3 regions of the Acetobacter pasteurianus genome follow, and region 1 is predicted to be linked to each of the others. Evidence: riboswitches for the same ligand, from Rfam matches in the RefSeq annotation. Region 1 holds a riboswitch; each other region holds the start of a gene.
The links. Region 1 has a riboswitch for cobalamin ahead of FCN51_RS20940 (DUF1636 family protein). Riboswitches for the same ligand answer to the same signal wherever they lie in the genome.

Region 2: linked by a shared signal. The riboswitch ahead of FCN51_RS17175 (TonB-dependent receptor plug domain-containing protein) and the one ahead of FCN51_RS20940 (DUF1636 family protein) in region 1 are both predicted to bind cobalamin.
Region 3: linked by a shared signal. The riboswitch ahead of FCN51_RS19835 (carbohydrate porin) and the one ahead of FCN51_RS20940 (DUF1636 family protein) in region 1 are both predicted to bind cobalamin.

The regions. Positions count from the first base shown of each region.
Region 1 covers NZ_CP039846.2:1,596,925-1,602,223, forward strand. Annotated here, with positions in the region: gene FCN51_RS20930 (FUSC family protein) at 1-1,920, opposite strand, end outside; gene FCN51_RS20935 (MarR family winged helix-turn-helix transcriptional regulator) at 1,910-2,428, opposite strand; cobalamin riboswitch at 2,582-2,818, shown strand; gene FCN51_RS20940 (DUF1636 family protein) at 2,998-3,426, shown strand; gene cobW (cobalamin biosynthesis protein CobW) at 3,423-4,475, shown strand; gene cobN (cobaltochelatase subunit CobN) at 4,495-5,299, shown strand, end outside.
Region 2 covers NZ_CP039846.2:796,880-802,178, reverse strand. Annotated here, with positions in the region: gene FCN51_RS17190 (SDR family oxidoreductase) at 1-320, opposite strand, end outside; gene FCN51_RS17185 (LysR family transcriptional regulator) at 478-1,401, shown strand; gene FCN51_RS17180 (Na+/H+ antiporter) at 1,467-3,179, shown strand; cobalamin riboswitch at 3,232-3,464, shown strand; gene FCN51_RS17175 (TonB-dependent receptor plug domain-containing protein) at 3,600-5,299, shown strand, end outside.
Region 3 covers NZ_CP039846.2:1,358,644-1,363,942, reverse strand. Annotated here, with positions in the region: gene FCN51_RS19845 (CbtA family protein) at 1-611, opposite strand, end outside; gene FCN51_RS19840 (CbtB domain-containing protein) at 635-853, opposite strand; gene FCN51_RS19835 (carbohydrate porin) at 999-2,591, opposite strand; cobalamin riboswitch at 2,711-2,931, opposite strand; gene FCN51_RS19830 (LysR substrate-binding domain-containing protein) at 3,049-3,996, shown strand; gene gabT (4-aminobutyrate--2-oxoglutarate transaminase) at 4,156-5,299, shown strand, end outside.

The sequences.
Region 1 (5,299 bases):
TAAGATAAGCCGTCCCAGAGAAAGTGTTGCAAAAGCTGCATCGGTATATCCCTGCCGGTCTATGCCGGAAGGAATAAAGGAAAGGCGCATCATCAACCGTGTGATCTTTTGAAGCTGGAGGCCTTCCCACGCAATCCATTGCACTGGCTTGCGGCTATGGGAAAGAGCCAGTTGTTGCAAACTGCGCGTAAGGGAAGAAACCAGCCGTGCAGCATCTAACCGATGATCTGGTGGTAAAATAACCCGGAAAACCAGTACTAACAGCACGCAGGCAGCCACCATAGTTAGCCAATTATTGGTGAGTGCCAGGTCATTATAAACAATGGGATTGTTGATAGAGAGCAGCATGGTGAAAAACACCGCATACCCAAATGCGCCAATGCTGTAGCGTGGGTGAAACTGCAGCCATACACCGGGTAGCAGAAACAGGCAGAGAGTCAGCCATAAAAGCGGGTAGCCATCTATGCGGGGCAAGAAAAGGGAATGGCATAAAAACCCCATAGGCACTGCCAACATAGTGCCTGTTGCCATCATGGGGCTAGCTTTACCAGCGGAGGGAGCAGTTGAAAGCAGGCTTGAAGCTGCCACCACATACAGGATCAGCATAGGGCCTGCGCTCCAATGGAACACATACCATAACATGCCAGCCAGAAGCGCAATAAACATGCCACGCACGCCATTGCGCAAGGCAACGGGCCATTCCAGATACTGGCGTGTGTAGGAGGATTCACGATCACGGCGCAGGCTTGTCAGATCGTATAGGGCCAGATCTATTTGTACCAGAATATCACGCGTATTATCCAGCGTTGCCAGCAAGCTGGGTGCCGGGTTGTTGCGTGAAAGTTGCTCCAGGTTTTTCAGGCAGTCATGCAGGCAGGCAGATACTGGTGTGGGGTTTTCTAACCAGCCAGGTTGCTCTGTAAGATGCAGAATTTGCTCTAAGGTTTCGGCAACATATTGATGCACAGGGCGTGATTGTGCATCCACTAAAGAGAGATTTAACCAATAAGGATGATAACTGACAATTAGCCCGGTTAAACGATTAAGTGCCAGACGCAGGTTAGAAATACGGGCCTGCATATCGGGGTCATCTGCGGCGGCAAATTCTATGGCAGGAGTTAAGCCTGCCATGCCAGCCAGAAGGCGGCTGCGGCTATCATAAAGGGGCTGTGGCAAACTACGGAATGCTGTGCCCGTGGTTGTGGTATCTGTTATTTCGGAAGGGTTGTTTTCTTCTGCGGCATGTTCTTCCGGTGCAGAAGAAAGGCCTTCCTGCGCATGAAAGTTTTTTGCGTGGAGAATGGTATCACGAAAAGCATTTCCCAGTTTTTCCAAAACGGCGCTGGGCTTGCGAGGGCTTGTTACCATAAACACGCAGGCCGTTACCACCACGCCTGTTACCACGGCAGACAGGCGCCCCATTGCAGACAGAAAAATATTGTCTGGGTCTGCAAAAGCGGGTGCAGCAATAATAACAATTGTATAACCGGTCAGCACAGCAGCATAGGCACGAAAGAAGCGCAGAAACGTGGCAACCATGCAGGCTATGCCTACAAAGACAGAAAGAGCCGCAAAATACAGAACGGGAGACTGCACAAATACAGCCATAATGCCAATGCTGATAACGGCCCCAATAACTGTGCCAATAACACGCCAGACACTTTTGGAAACCATGGCCCCTACAGTTGGGTTTGCCACAATAAGAACAGTTGTGGCTGCACTGAGGGGAGAGTGGAGCTGGAACATAAACGCCAGAAAAACGGCGATGCCGATGCATAAAAACACGCGGGCAGAATAGCCTGCGGTGGCCTTAAAAGTATTCCATTGGGCTTCATCAGAAAAAAAGCCCGGTAAGCAGCGAGACAGCGCAGCGCTAAAGGAAAAGAGCGTATGACTGCTTTGCTCAGATCTAGCGCTCATGATGTGTTTCCAGCATGCAGGAAAGATCATGAATTAAGCTACGCACCTGATCTTCATTAAGGTTCTGGCGAACGTTCTGTTCAAGTTGTGCTGCAATGGTATGGAACAGCGCACATCTTTCCTGCCCAGCAGAAGTGAGCACAAGTTTTTTGGCACGTCGGTCCCGCGTATCCTGCAGGCGTGTGATCAGCTTTTGTTTTTCTAATAAATCAAGAATACGCACCAGTGCAGAGCAATCCACATTCATGGCGGCGGCAAGGTCACTTTGTGTGGCCCCGTCGGGCATCATCATCAAATAAGCCATGGGGCGCATGCTGGCCAATGTCATGCCATGCGGGCGTAAGGCCCGGTCCAGTTGCGTGCGCCAGACTGTGGCTAACCGCATGATGCGGAAAGTAAGTGCCATGTCTGAAAAACGCGTTTCATCCAGCGTGGGCAGAACGCGTGGGGAGGTCATGGAATCCTCATTAGTTAGCGAAAGAATATTTGATATATAAAGTATATTCATACGAATATAACATAGCTGTTTTGCGCGTCAATAATGGAAATAGGGCTGCAAAGCACAGGAACATTAGCGTGAAGCCTAAATCCTGTTTCAGATCAGCAGGCTTTAAAGTTGCAGGATTAAAACTGCGGGTTGAAAGCAAAGGCAGCTTATGCGCATTGTGCGCGGGCTAATGGTGTCCTTTACGGGATGAAAAGGGAAGAACGGTGCAAGGCCGTCGCTGCCCCCGCAACTGTAAGTTACCCATGGTGTTCCGTATGGGCTTTAGGGTCCAATATGCCACTGGCCTTCGTGCAGGCTGGGAAGGTAGGGAGCGCTGATTTATGTTCTGGCCTGTAAGGCAGGGCATATGTGGGTACAAGCCAGGAAACCTGCCATTGGTGCCTGTATGCGTAAGCACGCAGGTAGGCCTTATTTATTAAGTTCTGGCGTTGCTGCTGGCGGGGTGCCCGGCAGGCATAGATGTACCATGGGGTATATTTCCTCTGCTATCTCTGAGGTAGGGGCGCCGGGTTACTGCACCCCTTCAAGTAGCTGTTCTTTTAGAATGGCAGTTCTTTCAGGGATACAGCATGGCCGAAGCATCCGATTCTTCTCAAAAATCACCTCAGAATCGTCCTGTTTTGCATGTGTGCGTTACGTGTCGGCGTGGTGGACCTGCTATGGATCAGCCGCCGGGTGCTCAGTTGTATGCACGCTTGCAGGCTTTGGTGCAGGAAGCAGAAGTTAATGGGCAGGAAGCTCCGGTTCTGTTGCGTCAGGTTCAGTGTCTGGCCGCCTGTGATCGCGGATGCACGGCAGCCATTGCCATGCCAGAGCGTTGGACATGGTTATTAGGGCATCTGGGTGCCGAAAAAGCAGAAGATCTTCTGGCGTATGCCCAGCTCTATGCAAAATCCGCGCGGGGAACAGTTATGCCTTCGCGCCGTCCGGCATCTCTTTCCAATATGGTGCTGGGGCGTGTTCCCGCACAACTTTATGATGAACAGGAGCCTTCATGACAATCGCATCTCGCGTGCCTGTAACCATTATCACTGGTTTTTTAGGGGCAGGTAAAACAACCCTTTTGCGCAATCTTCTTCAACGTGCAGCAGGGCACCGCATTGCCGTAGTGGTGAACGAATTTGGTTCTCTCGGCATTGATGGAGAAATCCTGCGCGGGTGTGGCGTGGAAGGCTGCAAGGAAGATGATATTGTCGAACTGACCAATGGCTGCCTGTGCTGCACGGTAGCAGATGATTTTCTGCCAACTATGGAAGCCCTGTTAGATCGGGCCGACCCGCCTGAGCATGTGGTTATTGAAACATCCGGTTTGGCGTTACCCAAGCCATTGCTCAAGGCTTTTGGCTGGCCAACGGTGCGTAACCGTATGACTGTGGATGGCGTGATAACCGTAGTGGATGCACCTGCAGTATCCACTGGCCGTTTCGCAGATGACCCGGAAGCTATTGCCCAGCAACGTGCGGCAGATCCTTCTCTGGATCATGACAATCCATTGGCGGAGGTTTTTGAAGATCAGATCAACGCCGCAGATCTTGTGGTGTTGAACAAGACAGATCTGCTGGATGCAGATGCGCTCGCACGTGTTGAAGATGAAATCCGCCGTACAGCACCGCGGCCTGTGCAGATTGTACGTGCCACGGAAGGCAAGGTGGACCCCGCCATATTGCTTGGTATTGGCGCTGCGGCAGAAGCAGACCTGGCCGCTCGTCCTTCTCATCATGATGCAGAAGATGGCGAACACGAACATGATGACTTCGAAAGCTTTGTGGTGCGTGTGCCCGAGCAGCAGAGTGTGGAACAGTTTTTAACGCTCTTGCAAGATACAGCACGCCGTTATGATGTGCTGCGCATGAAAGGTTTTGCCGCAGTGACAGGTAAGGCCATGCGTTTGGCTGTGCAGGGTGTAGGAACGCGTTTTCGGCACGAATTTGATCGGCCTCTTTCTGTCAACGATGGGCGGGAAGGCCGCATTGTCGTGATTGGGCAAAAAGGGCTGGAGGCTTCGGCCATAGCCAAGGCTCTTGGCGGCACATTGGTAACGGCCTGATTAGGGGCGGAGTAAGCTTATGCATCTTTTGGTGCGGGAAAACCGGACGCTTGATGAACAGGAAGTGGCAGAGGATCTCAATCTTCCTTCTGCCGATCTTGTTGTTCTTTCTTTTACAGAAAGCGATCTTCTGGCCCTGCGCCATGCAGAAGCCTTGCTGCGCGCTCAAACTGAAGGAAGCGTATTGCTTCCCACCTTGCAGGTTACAAGCCTTGCACGGTTACGCCACCCTATGTCGATTGATCTGTATATTGAAACCACATTGCAAAAAGCACGCTGCGTTGTAGTGCGGCTATTGGGTGGTTTGGATTACTGGCGTTATGGAGCAGAAGAACTAGCGGCATGGAGCCGTGAAACAGGCGTGCCGCTGGTTTTGTTGCCTGGCGATACGTTACAAAGCCATAGCTCTGATGTGCAGCAACAGGAAGCACATACCGGGGATGATGTGCGGCTAGCAGAACTTTCCACTGTTTCCGCAGAACATTACACTCGGTTAAACGGTTTTTTTCAGCAAGGTGGGCCGGATAACATTTGCGCTGCATTGGCGCTCATGTCTGCACTTGCGGGTATGCAGGAAGATAAGGGAACGCGCCCTAAAGCATTGCCAGCATGGGGTGTATATCGTTCTTATTCTCCTGCTGCTGCCTTAGCTCAAATACAGATAAAGGCAGTGATACTCCTTTACCGTGCGCATTTGCTGGTAGGGGATGTAGCTGGGCCAGAATGTTTGGCACAAGAATTGGCGCAACGTGGCTGCACCGTAGATATTGTGTACGTTACATCTTTAAAAGATCCATCTGTTTCTAAAGATATAAGCCTTTATC
Region 2 (5,299 bases), 800 kb from region 1:
TCTGCAATCGGCTTTTTCAGCACTTTGCCCACGGTGTTAATGGCAATGTCTGGCGCACCAAAAGCCGTTTTTGCATCTGCAAATAGTTTGGCTACTGCTCCGGGTTGTGTCAGATCAGCCTGAAAAGCCTCAGCCTGCGCGCCTGCCGCTTTTACAGCGGCCACTGTGGCATCGGCTTCTGGCTTGCTGGCCGCGCTATGGTAATGGATGGCAATGGCCTTGGCGCCATGTTCTGCCAGATCCCGCGCAATCAGCCCGCCCAGATTTTTGGCCCCACCGGCTATCAGAACGGTTTTGCCTTTAATGCTGTGGTCTACCATGTTGGGTGCTCCCTTGCATGTATCGGGGGCCGATGGATGTGGCTCCCGTTTTCTCTTGCTACCGTATCAGCTACAGTAGGCGGATAAAGCTGCCTGTTCTGACAACACTTGCCAGATTTCCCGAACAATCGGGTGGCAGCCCAAAAGGCTAACGCGCATGGATAGAATAGATCTTTTTCGCATTTTTGCCCGTGTGGTAGAGGCCGCCAGTTTTACCCACGCGGCAGAAACCTTGGGCATGCCGCGTTCCAGCGTATCCGCTGCCGTGCAGCAGCTAGAAAGCCGCGTGGGGGCACGTTTGCTTACGCGCACAACACGCACCGTTACCCCCACGCCAGATGGCGCCGCGTTTTACGAACACTGTCTGCGCCTTGTGGCGGATGTGGAGGAAGCGGAAAACCTGTTCCGCCAGAGTGAAAGCGCTGTGCAGGGTGTGCTGCGCGTCAATATGCCCGGCCGCATTGGGCGGCTGATTGTAGCCCCGGCCTTGCCCGATTTTTTGGCAACATATCCCGGTCTTTCGGTAGAGCTAGGGGTAACGGACAGGGCCGTGAACTTGGTGGAAGATGGGTTGGATTGCGTGCTGCGCGTTGGCCCCTTGCAGGATTCTGGCCTGATTGCCCGCCGCATGGGGGAGCTTGAACTCATAAACGTGGCCAGCCCCACATATCTTAAGCAGCATGGCACGCCCCAATGCCCGACAGATTTGCTGAAAGGGCACGAGGCCGTGCGTTATGCCTCCCCCCAGAATGGTCGGGTAGAACAGTGGGAGTGGGAGGAACACGGCCACACCCACATGCTGGATGTGCCGGGCCGCGTAACGGTTAACAGCGCAGAGGCCCTCATTGCCTGCACACTGGCCGGGCTGGGGGTTATTCAGATACCCGCTTACGATGTGCGCTCTTACCTGCACACAGGCCAGTTGGTGGAAATACTGCCCCAGTGGCGTGCGGCCCCATTGCCTATGGCGCTGCTTTACCCGCACAGGCGGCATCTTTCCATGCGGGTGCAGGTGTTTGCTACATGGTTGGAAGAGCTGGTGCGCCAGCAGGTTTTGCGCCCTGTTTCCGCTATTCCGTAAAGCGAGCGTGTATGTGCAGAATGTCCGTTGCATAAACACCTAAACACGCCCAAAGAGCGCAGGCCATGTTGACCATAGAAAACATTCTGCTGCTGCTTTTGCTGGCGGCAGTCAGCAGCCTGCTTGTTGCCCTGTTTAAACAGAAGGTGCCGCAGCCGGTTATCCTTATCATTCTGGGTGTGTTTGCTGCGGTGGCGGGCATGCATGTCAGCCTGCAGCCAGACATGTTCATGTTTGTGTTTCTGCCGCCATTGTTGTTTGCAGATTCATTTCGCATGCCATTGCGTGAGTTTGCAGAACTGCGCGGCCCCATTCTGTTTCTGGCCTTTGGGCTTGTGGTGCTCAGCACGCTGGTATGTGGCTATGCCATCCACTGGATTGTGCCAGAGCTGGGCCTGCCCATCTGCTTTACACTGGCGGCCGCACTTTCCCCCACAGATACGGTGGCGGTTTCCAGCCTTATTGAAGGGCGCAAGGTGCCCAACCGGCTGTTGCAGATTTTATCGGGCGAGGCCCTGTTTAATGATGCCTCCGGCCTTGTGTGCTTTCGCTTTGCCATGGCCGATGCCCTTACGGGTGAGTTCTCATACAGGCAGGCTTTTGGCACATTCTTAATGGTGGCGCTGGGTGGTCTGCTGGTAGGCGCTGCGGTGGCATGGCTGGCTGTTAAGCTCAACCGCGTGCTGGTGCGCCGTGGGTATGATGATCCGCAATCCCAGATCATCTTTGTGCTGCTCTTGCCGTTTTTAATGTACGCCGCGGCAGAAGCGGTTGAATGTTCGGGCATTCTGGCCGCCGTGGCAGGCTGCATGGTGCTCAAACTTTCCGGCATGATAGAGGACACCGCCACTTTTACCCGCCTGCAGGCCACAACAGTCTGGAACATTGTCAGCTACGTTTTTAACGCGCTTATCTTTTTGTTTCTGGGCATGCAGTTGCCAGAACTTCTGCAACATGGCGTGGCGCTGGGCCATAAATACGATGTGGCCTTGTGGCAGGTTGGCCTGTTTGTGGTGCAGATATACGCCATCATGCTGGCCATGCGCTTTGCAGGTGTATGGACATCCGTTTTTGGCCGTTGGGTGGTGGCGCGCATTGGCAGCCTGCCGTTTGAACCCACAGGTTTTGCAGGCAGCATGTTGCTGACATTCGCTGGCGTGCGCGGGGCCGTTACGCTGGCGGCTGTGCTTTCCCTGCCAGAAGGCACAGATGGCACGGATGCCTTTCCCATGCGCGATGCCGTGGTGGTGGCCGCTACAGGCGTAATTGTTCTCTCCCTGTTGGCAGCCAGCGTGTTCATCCCGCTGTGCCTGCGCTTTTTGCCGCAGGAAACGGTGGACAAGAACGCGCAGGAAGAAAACATGGCCCGCCAGAAGCTGATACGCGCAGCCCTTGCGGTGCTGACAAAAGCGCGGGCGCAACCGCCAGTCCCCACCCCCAAAGGCACAGCACTTGCCAAGCCGGAGGGGCAAAATGCCGCAGATGAAGCCCTGCGGCAGGAGGTGATAGACCGCCTGTACCAGCTTTATCACAGCCGTTTGGAAGAAGAGGACGAAACGCCGCGCATCACGCCGCTAGACCGCAGCCGCGCGCTACGCCATGCGCGTATGGAACTGGCGCTGCGCCTGCAACTGCTACGGGCCGAACGGCAGGCCATGCGGGATATGACATCACGCAGCGAGATCAATGACCAGACAGAATGGAAGCTCCAGCAGGAACTGGATTATGAGGAGCAGGTTATTCGCTCCCAGTCCCAGCGCCTCCCGCGTGAAGCCTAAAGCCAGCCGCCGCGCTGGGGTGTGCTTTTGTTGACAAGCCACCCCCAGCCTGTAAACCACACCGCATGATGGTTTCCCCCCTAGGGGAATGAAAAGGGAACCGGGTGCCCGCGCCATTGCCTGCAATGGTTTTGCGATATTCCCGGGCTGTCCCCGCAACTGTAAGCGGCATGGATGTGCACACACAGCGCCAAGCGCTGGCCCACTGGAACAAACCTTTCCGGGAAGGGGTGCCACAACCGAAAAACCGCAAGCCAGGAGACCTGCCATCAGCACACAGTTGCAGACGGGGCATGTCAGCCGGGGTGTGCTGGCAGGCTGGGCAAGCGGTCAGCCAATGGGGTGGTTTGTGCCCTGTGGTGGAAAAAGCCGGGCCAAGTCTCGTGGCAACGCTGTTAAACCGCGAGATTGCCTTAACCCATGCGCCTAAAAACTCTTTTGCTTACTGGCTCTTCCCTGTTGCTGGTAGAAACCACTGCCGCTATGGCCGCAGATGTTGCAAACCCCACCACATCAACGGGTAAAAACACTGTTGCTGCCAAAGTGGCTTCCACCGCTCCGGCGCAAAATGCGCCTGTTTCTACCGGGGCGGAGGGCACGCAGGCTGTGCAGGCCCGCAGCACACAGGCTTACCCGGATTACGTTACGGTAAGTGCAGCACGCCACCCCATGCGGGCGGATGAAATTGGCACGGCCATGACGATTGTGACCGAACAGCAGATCCTCACCCAGCAGCGCCGTACGCTTACAGATATTCTGGCCCGCCAACCGGGGTTGAATGTGGTGCGCTCTGGCGGCTTTGGCGGCACCACCTCCATTTTCATGCGCGGCAACAATGCCAACGAGGTGAAAGTGCGGCTGGATGGCATGGATATTAACGATGGCAGTTCCACCTCTGGTGCGTTTGATGCTGCTCAGTTTGTAACCGATGGCATGGGCCGCATAGAAATTCTGCGCGGGCCACAAAGCGGCCTGTACGGGGCAGATGCCATGGCCGGGGTTATTGATATTACCACAGCACAGGGGCAGGGCAGGTTTACGCCTTTTGTGCGGGTGGAAGGTGGATCTTACGGCACGTTTAACCAAGTTATGGGCGCGCGCGGCAGTAAGGGAAAGTTCCATTACAATGTTGAGCTTTCCCATTACCGGCAGGATGGTTTTCATGAAATCCCACGCTATATCGGCCGCTATTTTGGCGCAGACAAGGAACAGCGCCACCGGGGGGACAGAAACGATAACCGCTCCGCTAACATTCGCCTTGGCTATGATGTCACCCATAATTTTGATCTGGGGCTCACGGCTCGGCTGATTCAGAGCAACCTGCACACCTACAGCGCCTATAATATGGAAGATGAATATTACAGCCGCCTAGGATATTACGGTGATGTGGGAAGCGAGCGTGAACACACCACGCAAAATCAGGCCATTGTGCGGGGCACGGCGCATCTGTCCTCCTTCGGGGGCAGGTTCGATCAGGTGATTGGTCTGGGGTATATGACGGGCCGCAGAAGCTGGACAGAAACCGGCACCACGCTGGAAGGCGATGCCTTGCAGTATGACCCCACATATTACCGCACCAGCCGCATTAAAATAGACTGGCACGGCACTGTTAATCTGGACAAATATGGATCTCTGCTTGTGGGGGCAGAGCATTTTCATGATACGTTCAATTCCAGCCAAGGGGGGAGTGCAGCATCTTCCACACCGTTCAGCACCAGTGCGGGCATGGATACTACAGCGGGCTACGGGCAGTATCAGGGCAACTGGAACAAGATTTTATATGGCGCGGCCAATATCCGGTATGATGCCAATTCCCGCTACGGCAATTACGTGACGTGGCGCGTGGCTCCGGCCATTCATATTCCGCACAGCGGCACGGTTATCAAGGCCAGTGCGGGTAGCGGCTTTCATGGTCCTTCATTGTATCAGCTTTTTGCCAATCAGATTTCCACCAGCTATGCGGAAAAGGGTAACCCCAACCTGCGGGCCGAACGCCTGATAGGGTATGATGTGGGCGTGGAACAAACCTTGGCGCATGATAAACTGCATTTTGGGGCCACATGGTATGAAAACCACGTGCGCAATCTTATCCAGTCTGTCAGCTCTTACGAAAATTACTA
Region 3 (5,299 bases), 240 kb from region 1:
CATAGCACTACAGCAGGAAAATTGTCTGGCACTTCATTGATATCTGGCAAACCAAACTGCACCGCGGCAACAAGCACAAGCCCGAGCACAATGCTGCATACAGTCGCGTTCCAACATCCTATCACGTTAGAAAGCGCCCGCCCCACCGACAGAGAAATCATGGAAATTGCAATGGAAAGACCAACCATTGCAAAATACATTTCCGTCCGCAAAGCAATGGTTTCTTCCTGACCTACTGCGGGTGGGTTTGGTGGATATTTTAGATCTGGTATCAGCACAAATGTTAAAAACCCAATACCAGAAAGCAACAATGCCATAGAACGCGGGCTTAATGCTGCAAGGCGTTGGTAAGCAAATGCAAAAACAATTGCAAAAATACCGCCATATGCAGCACCGTACATCAGCACCGCAGTAAGCAGCCCCCAAGATGCCTGCACACCACGGCTTACCATTTCAGGTTCTGGCGCGGCACCAGCTGCAGCATCCTGCGCTGCTTCAAACGCAATGGCCAAAGCCACCTGCGGTTCACCAAAAATCTTTGCAAATACAAAAGAAAGCAATGCAGCCAGAATGCCCGCGACCATGCCGCGGGCTAAAAGACGACCAACCATGAGTAAAACTTTCTTCTAATGCCTTAGTGGCAGGGGAAACCAAGCAGATGGCGGCCATCATGCACAAACTCATGCACGGCGTGTCCGGAAATCAGGGAAGTGGCACCCTGCTCTGCACCCACAAAGTAGAGCAGCAGTGCAGAAACAATCAGGCCGAAAACAGCCCAAGGCAAAATGGCACGAACCGGAATGCTCTGGCCCGCTGCCGCAACCGGCATAGCTGTATGAACGGATGTGTTCATGATGTTGTATCCTTTTTAATAAAGCCTACCGGAGCAGGCACAAAAGAGTTTGAAACAGAACGTCATGGTTTGGTCAGCCCTCATCATAGAATGACAAAGCCTGACAGCAAGAGTATTCCGAACACGCCTGCTGCTCTCCCCGTCCCTAGAAAGTGATATTGGAATGGAGGCCGAAGATGGCTTCGTTCCCGACGAGACGATTACCTGTCCAGTCAGTCACACCGCCAGAGGGATGCCAGACATACTGGAAGTCCGGCTGCATGACCCACCACGGCATCACTTGTGCCTGATAGGTGAGTTCCAGATGGTTCTCATTGCCCTGCACAGGTGCACCGGAGTTACGGTCATACCGCCGCTGGCCAGAAGAGGCCCGGCCAATGCCCCAGCCCAGACCCACCGTGTCATTGTCACGCCCCTTGAAGGGCGCCTTGAGGTTGATGCCCGCATCAATAGCAAAGCTGATCATGTTGCGATCTCCCCCATTGCCTGTGGCACGCGCAAAAACACCTACAGATTGAGGGGACTGGAGCGAGGGCCGCCAGATCATCTGGTCAATAATGCCATAGACCATCCAGTTACCCCGATCCCACCGCGGAATGCCCGTAGTGTCCGCCGCACTCCCTAAAGCCTTGCCCTGATTGTTGTAGCGGTAATCAGGGAATTTGGCCGTATCGTAATAGCCACCCAGCTTGTAGATACCCGGCAGACCGGGGTCCTGAGTGACATGCGACATGTCATCGGGTTGGGGGTTGAGGGCATATTGCAGTTCGGTAATCAGCAGCGCACCGGTGCCCATGTTGAAGTTGGCGCCATCTTCATCATGAGTATTCTGATTGGTGGGATCTGCACTGTTGCCGCCGTTCTGGATGCCAAAGGAGTTGTTGCGATTGCCCGGCGGGTTGTCATCCGCTGCGGCAAACATGAAGGTGAACTTGTCTGAGGGACGATACCGGATGCGAATGGCCGGAGAAGACAGCGGCCAGGATGGCCCACCGGCATACAGGTTGACCGATGGCGCCATGGGCCAGCCGAAGTTGGAGTTCAGATACAAAGCCCCGTAATCACTGATCAGGAACTCGGTATCCAGATCCTGCTGCCCGATCTTGACGTCCAGCTTGCCGTCCAAAAAGGACTGCTGATACCACAGCTCAAACAGGCGTGTGGAACGATCGGCCTCGAACCCGCTGACAGGGTTGAAGTTGGCCAGATGATCCTGCGAGATGGAGCGCCCGCGCAACTGCAGGGCGCTGACATTGAATGTGCCGCCCTTCAGGCCGATCAGCTTTTCCAGATCGACCGTCAGGGTGGGCATGGTCACACCATCATAGGCGGGGCCGGTGCCCGACCCGCTGGCGCCATCAGCCCCCGAGGCCGTGCCCCCTGTGGCATTGCCCCACAGTTCATCCACTTCCTGAATGTCAAAGCTGATGCCGTGTCTGGCCATCCAATCCCGCGCGCCCCACATGTTGCCCAGCAGGTGGTCACTCATGTCTGGCGTGTCATCGCCTTTTTTCTCGGAAGCCGCTGCCTCTGCCGCACGCTGGGAATCCCGCACCGTGGCCGGGTCAATCTGTTCAATCAACGGCCCTGAATTGCCTAAACGACGACGGTCCTGCTCAACCTGCGTCTCTTCACCATGCGCTAGGATGGGCAAGTTGCCCAACACCCCTCCGGCCAGAAGCAAACAATGCAGAGAATACGGAAATCTCTTCCAAATTCTGTTTGTAGGGAAAGGCATTGTTACACTTCACCGCGCAGCATGAAGGTAAAACAACCAAAGGGATTACGAGAAAAACCTGCCAAAAGTGGCGGAGTAAACATAGTACATTATCCACCTCCGGCTCCCTCGCCCGGCGGTTAAACAAGACAACAACGGCAGGTCTCCTGACTTGCGGGTCATGGCACGTTACTCAGCCTTCCCGATGTTGCCACCAGTGGCTGCCGCTTTATACGGCCAAGGAGTAATACGCTCTCCGCCTACAGTTGCGAGGGCAGTTGCCGACTGGGTTCCTGGTACTGGAGCCTCCGGCATTCCCTTTCAAACCCGCTTGCGCGGGACCGTTGTAAGGTGGCGTAACCCTTACCTTATTTTGGCCTTATATTTCAATCTTTGGCTGAATATACGTGCATCACTCTTGCCAGAACTCTCATTTTAACCCACCTGTTTCTCCAGACTTTTCCCTGACTGGCGACTTATGGACCAACGATACCGCATTCCACCTCTAGCCATGCTCAATGCCTTTACGGCATTTGCACGCACGGGCGGTATCAGACGGGCAGCAGCAGAGTTGCGCGTAGATCACGCCGCCATCAGCCGCCACATTCGGGATCTGGAAAATATTCTAGGCACCCCTTTGCGAGATAAGGAAACGGGAACCCTTACACTTGCAGGGCATACCTATTATTCCCGCATCACCCCATTATTGGAAGAACTGGCGACAGCTACAGCAGATATTCGCAACCATACGCCGCCCCTTACCATTACCTGTGCGCATGGATTTGCTTATCATTGGCTGCTGCCGCGGCTTTCCACTTTTCGGCGTGCACACCCTCAACTGGAAATCATGCTGCGCCCGGTAGATGCCAATACGGCGTTTCATGTTACTGGCGTGGAAACAGATAATCATGCCCATATCGGCTATGTACGGGATGATGCTCCGTTAGCCGAGCCACGCAATACGCGCAGCATGATTATTGCACGGCCGGATGTGTTTCCGGTAGCGGCCCCCATCTGCCTGACAGAACTGGGCGGCCAACCCCGCACAACGGCAGATTTGCTGCGCGCGCCCTTGTTGCAGGAAGAAGATGAAGCCGAATGGAAACTTTGGTTTCATGCACAAAATGTTGCCTGCACAAAACTGCCAGCCGCAACGCGCCTGTGGCAGGCCCATATTACATTGGCTGCTGCGCGCGCTGGAGAAGGCATCGCCCTGGGCAATATTTTCCTGCTGGGAAATGATCTTGAAACAGGCCATCTGGTGCGCGTGCAGCCTACGCAAACCCCTTTGCGAGAAGTGGCCTTGGGGGCTTATCTGCTGCGGGCTTCCACCGCCACATGGGAGAAAAAATCCCTCATCACGTTCCGAAACTGGCTTTTGGAACAAGTAGAACTGGAAACCCAGAACACATCCACCCTGCCTTAATGCTGGCAGGCATAGGCACACCAAATATGTACGCGCCAAATAGATGGTGACTTTTTATCACCATAGAGGCAACAAAAAATCTCCTCCCCCTGCCGTGCGAAACATTTTACGGAACAGAAACAACTTTGCCCGCAACATAGTTCCCGGGAGCCCGTATTAATGGCCACGAATAAAGACCTTCTGAACCGCCGCACCAATGCTGTGCCGCGCGGTGTTGCCACCTCCACCCCTGTTTTTGCAGACCGCGCAGAAAATGCCGAAATCTGGGATGTGGAAGGCAAACGCTATGTTGATTTTGCCGGCGGCATTGCCGTTCTGAACGTTGGCCATCGCCACCCAAAAGTAATGGACGCTGTTAAAAAGCAGCTAGACCGTTTTACCCACACAGCTTTTCAGGTTTCTGCTTACGAGCCCTATATTGAACTGGCTGAAAAGCTGAACGCCCGCGCACCGTTTTCTGGCGATGCCAAAACCATTTTCTTCACCACGGGTGGGGAAGCTACAGAAAACGCCGTAAAAATTGCGCGTGCCGCAACTGGCCGTAATGGCGTGATTGCTTTCTGTGGTGGGTTCCACGGTCGCACGCTGCTGGCTTCTGCACTTACGGGTAAGGTTCTGCCTTACAAGGCACCTTTCGGCACCCTGCCTGGCGAAGTTTACCACATCCCCTTCCCCGATGGTCATGACATCACGGTGGAAGACAGCCTGAAGATGCTGAACTTCCTGTTTGCTGCTGATATCTCCCCCAACAATGTGGCCGCCATTATTATTGAGCCTGTGCAGGGTGAAGGCGGCTTCCGCGTTGCCCCTACTGCACTGCTCAAACACCTGCGCGCGATTTGCGACCAACACGGCATTAAACTGATTGCCGATGAAGTGCAGAGCGGCTTTGCCCGTACTGGCAAGCTGTTTGGTATTGAACATTCTGGCGTAGAACCGGATCTGGTGTGCATTGCCAAATCTCTGGCAGGTGGCTTCCCACTTTCTGGCGTCATTGGCCGTGCGGAACTGATGGATTCCGTGCCTCCGGGTGGCTTGGGTGGCACATATGCTGGTGCTCCGCTGGGCTGTGCTGCTGGGCTGGCTGTGTTGGATATTATTGAAGAAGAAAAGCTGCTGGACCGCGCCAACAGCATGGGCGAACGCCTGAAAGCCCGCATTGCAGGCTGGCACAAGCGCACAGATATGCTGCCTGTCAGCATGCCACGTGGGCTAGGCGCAATGGTTGCCTTTGATATTCTGGAACGCCATGAAGGTGTGGAACAGCGCAAGGGCTTTGGTTCCAAACTGTGTGCCCGTGCCT